2 regions of the Colwellia sp. BRX10-4 genome follow, and region 1 is predicted to be linked to the other one. Evidence: predicted binding sites of a transcription regulator. Region 1 holds the regulator's gene; the other holds the start of a gene.
The links. The regulator sigma-54, encoded in region 1, starts transcription at its own class of promoters, with help from an activator protein. The targets are predictions, from matches to a motif close to GTTGGCACGNNNNTNGNNT.
Positions count from the first base shown of each region.

Region 2: a site for sigma-54 is predicted at 1,648-1,666, ahead of H4J67_RS01195 (CmpA/NrtA family ABC transporter substrate-binding protein). Genes of this name have one in related genera too.

Region 1 covers NZ_JACGVZ010000001.1:23,884-27,261, forward strand. The annotation lists gene ptsN (PTS IIA-like nitrogen regulatory protein PtsN) at 1-267, opposite strand, end outside; gene hpf (ribosome hibernation-promoting factor, HPF/YfiA family) at 313-600, opposite strand; gene H4J67_RS00140 (RNA polymerase factor sigma-54) at 624-2,132, opposite strand; gene lptB (LPS export ABC transporter ATP-binding protein) at 2,212-2,943, opposite strand; gene lptA (lipopolysaccharide transport periplasmic protein LptA) at 2,940-3,378, opposite strand, start outside.
Region 2 covers NZ_JACGVZ010000001.1:249,934-253,311, reverse strand. The annotation lists gene H4J67_RS01205 (ANTAR domain-containing response regulator) at 1-394, shown strand, start outside; gene H4J67_RS01200 (CmpA/NrtA family ABC transporter substrate-binding protein) at 436-1,509, shown strand; gene H4J67_RS01195 (CmpA/NrtA family ABC transporter substrate-binding protein) at 1,860-3,257, shown strand.

The sequences.
Region 1 (3,378 bases):
AAATTCAACGGCTTGTTCACTGGTCAGCAATACAGCAATAACTTGTGACGTGTTAGTTAATCGACCATGAGGAATCGCAATGCCATTTCCTATACCGGTAGATCCAACTTTTTCACGCGCCATTAAGCTTTCGAATAATTGATGAGTATCAATATTGTCGAATTTTTTTGCCGCAGTTGTGCTAATTATTTCAAGGAGTTTTTTTTTGCTTGTACCCTTAATTGCACACAGGGTGCAATCAAGGGTAAGGATATCTTGCAACTTCATTATACTACTTAGATTCTTTGGTGAGTGAACAGGCGATAAACAGCATTAATGCTGATTCGTTTTACCTTTGTACTTTAATATTTGCCGGTCAAGCTTAACAACAAGACTATCAATAGAGGCATACATGTCAGCATTTTCAGCTTTTGCATGTAAATCAGAGCCACTAACGTGAACAGTCGCTTCAGCAATTTGATTTGATTTTTCAACGGTGAGAACAACATGTACATTATTGATATGATCAAAATGTCGGCTTAATTTTGTCATCTTAGTCGTGACGTTTTCTCGTAAAGCTTCGGTAATGTCAACATGGTGGCCAGAAAGATTAATTTGCATAAGCTTAATTCCTCATCTTTTCGTTAAAGTAAACTTTTTCGTTGGTTAGAAGGTGGAATAGAAAGTGACTCTCGATATTTTGCTATGGTACGTCGAGCTACATTTATCCCTTGGTCGGCTAATAAATCAGCCATTTTACTATCACTAAGTGGTTTTGCTGGGATTTCGGCGGCAACAAATTTTTTGATTAGTGCACGAATAGCTGTTGATGAGCATTCGCCACCGCTTTCGGTGCCAACATGGCTTGAGAAGAAAAACTTCAGTTCGAAAATTCCACGTGGCGTATGCATGTACTTTTGTGTTGTCACTCGTGAAATGGTTGATTCATGCATATCGACAGCTTCGGCAATATCATTTAAAACCATTGGACGCATGGCTTCATTACCATGTTCAAAAAAGCCAATTTGACGTTGCACAATACAGTTTGACACTTTTAATAAAGTATCATTACGGCTTTCTAAGCTTTTAATAAACCATTTAGCTTCTTGTAAATTTGAGCGAATAAATTGTGTGTCCGCTGTCGACTTCATCGAACGTGACATCGAAGCATATTGCTGATTCACCGAAAGTTTTGGCGCAGTATCAGGGTTTAATTCGACCACCCAACGGCCATTTTTCTTTTCAACAGACACATCAGGAATAACGTACTGGTCGTCACTCTTCATCACACTATCGCCGGGTCTAGGGTCAAGTGATTGAATAAGACGTACCACTTCGCGCAGTTGGTCTTCTTTCAGTCGAGTTTTACGCATTAATGTACGATAGTCTCGGCTACCCAGCAGATTAATATGGTCACGCAAAACTAACTTACTTTCTGCTAGCCAAGGTGTAGCTGGGTCAAATTGATTAAGTTGAATGATTAAACATTCTGAAATTGAACGAGCAGCGACGCCGACAGGATCAAAGAGGTTAATACGTTTTAGTACCACCTCTATTTCATCAAGCTCTACTCCTTCAATGGCAACACTTTCTAAAATGTCTTCACTAGATACCGTTAAGTAACCGGCGTCATCAACCGCATCAATAATTGCTGTCGCTATAGTGCGGTCTGTTTCGGTAAAAGGGCTTAATTCCATTTGCCAGCGCAAATGATCTTGAATAGAGTCTTGGGTCTCGCCTTGGTAAGTATAATCTTCTGAAGAGGGGCCTGAACTTGAACTTGCTGCACCAGCTGTGTAGTTATCATCCCAAGTGGTATCCATGTTTAATTCTTCAGGGATATCGTTTTTGTCCATGGCTTCAGTAGTGGTGATTTCATCAATGGTAGGCGTAGCGTCTTCGCTACCATCAGAAGCCGGGGCTTCTTTAACATCACCAGTACCGGCAGTGTGAGCTTCTTCAAGGTTGTCAGTACTTTTATCTTCGGGATTATTTGAAGACTCATCCATTTCTAATAATGGATTGCTTTCTAAGGCTTCTTGAATTTCTTGTTGAAGCTCTAACGTAGACAGTTGCAGCAATTTGATTGCTTGCTGCAATTGTGGCGTCATGGTTAATTGTTGTCCTATGCGGAGTTGTAGAGTAGGGCGCATTTAGGTCATTAACTTCCTATTATTTTTAATGGGATATTTTCGTTTTTTTCATACGAAGATATTATTCACTTACTGACTACTATAGCGTGAATTGTTCACCAAGGTATACATCTCTTACATGTTGATTTGCAAGAATTTGATCTGCAGTACCTTCTGCAATAAGTTCACCATGACTAACAATATACGCATGTTCACATACATCGAGAGTTTCACGTACATTGTGATCAGTGATCAACACACCAATGCCACGTTCTTTTAAGTGTAGAATAATTTTTTTAATATCACCTACTGAAATTGGGTCAACACCAGCAAAAGGTTCATCTAATAAAATAAATTTTGGTTCAGCAGCTAAAGCGCGGGCAATTTCTACTCGGCGGCGTTCACCACCCGATAAGCTCATGCCTAAATTATCTTTGATATGACCTATGTTGAATTCTTCAACAAGATGTTCTAATTTTTCTTCACGTTCAGCATCTGATAATTCTTTTCGTGTTTGTAAAATAGCCATAATATTATCGTAAACACTGAGTTTTCGAAAAATAGAGGCTTCTTGTGGTAAATATCCGATGCCTTTTCTAGCACGCTCATGCATAGGCGCTAACGTCAGGTTTTCGTCATTTAAAATAATATCGCCACTATCACTTTCAACCAAACCAACGATCATATAAAAAGAAGTTGTTTTTCCGGCACCATTTGGGCCCAGTAAACCGACTATTTGTCCTGCTGAAACTTGCATACTGACATTTTTAACCACTTTTCTGCCTTTATAGGCTTTGGCAAGGCCTTTTGCCATTAGGGTGCTAGTGCTCATAAATTAATTTTTTCCTGAGTTTTCGCGTCTGTGGTTGTCGCTTTAATTTTTTCTTTTGGCTGAAAAATCGTTTTAGTGCGTTCGTTAGATTTACTTTCAGCATTAACATACTGAGTGGCAATATTGTAAGTAATTCTACTGCCACTAACTTCACTGCCTTCTTGCTGTAATAGCGCATTTCCTGAAATGATCACTAAATTATTTGCAGGCTCATATCTTATTTCGTCGGCTTGTAAGCTAAGTGGAGTGCCATCGGCTAAGGTTTGTTTAAAGGTTGCTGGCTTCCCTTTAGCGATGTAGGTTTTTTCTTCACTGCCTGATTGAGTCAGCACTTGTACTAAATCAGCACGTATAACTAATGAACCTTGAGTGATCACCACGTTATCAATATAGCTGAATATTTTATTTTTAAGATCAACGGCTTGTCTTGAAGCG
Region 2 (3,378 bases), 230 kb from region 1:
GCTTGAAAACCTTAATAAAATTTCTCAATTCGCCCCTAAACCTATCGTAGTTTTTTCAGAACAACAATGTGCCAATACTACCATTAATCAGATGGTCAAATCAGGGGTTAGTGCTTATGTGGTAGGGGAAGTTAACCAAACAAGAGTGAAGTCAATTATTGATGTGGCTATTGCGAGATTTGAGCTTTTTCAAGGACTAAAACAAGAACTTGCTGACACTAAACAAAAATTGTCTAGTCAGAAAAGTATCGATAAAGCTAAACGTTGGTTAATGGAAACAAAACAACTGTCTGAAATAGATGCGTATCACTTCATTCGAAAAATAGCGATGGATAACAGCCAAAAAATGGATGATGTTGCCAAAAATATCCTTTCTGTTGCTAGCATTTTTTAGATATTTAAAGACGTGTTAAAAAATTGTAGAGAATATCAATTATGCTTAATATTGAAAAAAAAAATATAACCCTTGGCTTTATGCCATTAACAGATAGTGCACCCTTAGTCATTGCTCATGAAATGGGATTTTTCGAAAAATGGGGGCTTAACGTAAACCTAACCAAACAAAATTCTTGGGCCACATTAAGAGATAAATTGCATAGCGGAGTTATTGACGCCGCCCAAATGTTAGCCCCTATGCCCATTGCCTGTAACTTAGGTTTACACAGACAAAAGTCAACCGTGATTGCCCCTATGATATTGAGCCGTAACGGTAATGGCATCACGTTATCGACTAAACTCTACCAAAAAATATTATTACAACACAATACCAATGAGATCAGTATGCCATTTTCGGCCAATATATTGAGACATGAAATAGAGCAACGAAAAAAAGAAGGTAATAAATTAACCTTCGCTGTCGTTTTTCCTTATAGCTGTCATCATTATCAACTTATTGAATGGCTAAAGAATAGTGATATCGATCCATCAGACATTAATTTATTAATTGTACCTCCTTCAAACATGGTGCCTTCTATGCATTCAGGGGATCTTGATGGATTTTGTGTCGGTAGTCCTTGGAATGCTAAAGCGGTTCGAGAAGGTGTTGGCATCACAGGTGTTACTTCTTCTGACTTATGGGAAGATTCACCTGAGAAGGTGCTTGGATTAATGTCTGATTGGCAAGTTAAGCACCCAGAAACAACATTTGCCTTAATATCTGCTTTATATGAAGCATGCCAATGGCTTGAAAATATTCCCAATCGCTTTGAAGCAGCGAGGTTATTGAGTCGTGCAAAGTATTTAGACACACATATCGACGTAATTGCGCCTTCATTAATGGGAAGTTGCCTAACCCTTAACAATACATCACCACGTAAAGTAGAAAGTTATCAACAATTTTCGACATTAGGTGATCCCACATTCAATAGGCCAGCACATCATTACGGTGAAAACATTGCCAAATTAATGCAAGCGTGTGGGCACATAAACAGACAACAAATAACGGATCTAGACATTGCTTCGATCTACAGGGAAGATATTTATCAAGCTGCTATATACAAGAATAAGTAGAGCCCTTATTAAAATGGAGTATCTGCCTGCAGCTCTATAGACACCAAAATAGTGCAAATACTTATCACTGTTGGAGCAAAATATTTAATCATAAACACATAAAACAAAGTAAACCACTGATTTTAAATACAATTAATAAATGGCACTAATTGTGCTTCATAGTTAATAGCGTTTTCATGTTCATTCAATCAACAGCGGTTGTTTTAACGATAAAGTGAAAATTGACTCAAAACTTATTTCGTTAAAACTAATCGCACTGCAACGACGTAGTCATTGTTAGTTTGGCATTGAAGCCCACAGTACTCGGATTGTATCCGAAGTACTGTGGGCTTTTTTATTTGGAGAAAGGTATGTTGAAAACAACTTTAAAAAATGAATATAAAAAATTATGCCGTACTGTAATTGCAGGACTATGTATTTCTGGCTCCCTACTGACTTCGTCTTTACAAGCAGCAGAGCTAGGCTACCCAGAAAAAGAAGAACTTAAATTTGGCTTTATTAAATTAACTGACATGGCCCCCATCGCGATTGCTTATGAAAAAGGCTTTTTTGAAGATGAAGGACTATACGTCACGATTGAATCACAAGCGAACTGGAAAGTATTGCTTGATGGCGTTATAGATGGTCGTTTAGATGGTGCTCACATGCTTGCTGGCCAACCCATTGCAGCAACGATTGGTTACGGGACTAAAGCTGAAATCATCACACCTTTTTCAATGGACTTAAATGGCAATGCGATTACTGTTTCTAATGAAATTTGGAAGCAAATGAAGGTCAATATTCCTAAGCAAGCCGATGGAAGACCTGTTCATCCGATTAAAGCGGATGCCTTAAAACCTGTTGTAGAAAAGTATCTTGATGAAGGTAAACCTTTCAACATGGGTATGGTGTTTCCAGTGTCGACACATAACTACGAGTTACGCTATTGGTTAGCGGCTGGTGATATTCATCCTGGATTTTACGCTCCTCATAAAGGTGATACATCAGGAAAGATTGACGCACAAGTGCTGTTGTCAGTAACCCCTCCTCCACAAATGCCAGCCACAATGGAAGCCGGCACTATTTATGGTTATTGTGTAGGTGAACCTTGGAACCAACAAGCCGTATTTAAAGGCATTGGTGTGCCGGTCGTTACCGATTATGAAATTTGGAAGAACAACCCAGAAAAAGTATTTGGTATTACTAAAGCCTTTGCTGAAACATACCCAAATACCACCATTCGTTTAACACGCGCACTAATTCGTGCCGCTAAATGGTTAGACGACAACAATAATGCTAATCGTCCAGAAGCAGTGAAAATTTTATCTCAGTCAAACTATGTTGGTGCTGATTACGACGTTATCGCAAACAGCATGACAGGGACTTTCGAGTACGAAAAAGGTGATGTGCGTTCAGTACCTGACTTCAACGTATTCTTTCGCTACAACGCCACTTACCCTTACTACTCTGATGCTATTTGGTATTTAACACAAATGCGTCGTTGGGGACAAATTAGCGATGACAAACCTGATAGTTGGTACAAAGATATTGCCGCACAAGTTTATCGTCCTGATATTTACATGGCTGCAGCGCAATCATTAGTTGATGACAAGTTATTGTCTAAAAGCGACTTTTCAGACTTAGTCGGTGAAGACGGTTTCCGTACTCCTCAAAAACACTTTATTGACAACATTGTTTATGACGGTACTCAACCAAACGCCTATATAAACAAGTTTAAAATTGGCCTAAAAGCTGGTGACAAACTTTAGAACCTTGTCGTATTTTAGCCAGTACTTTACTGAGTAGTTATGCGCCGTCAATTAACTGGCAGCGCATAAAGGAGAACAAAAATGACGGCTGTAATTAATAAAAAAACATTAGGTATTGTGC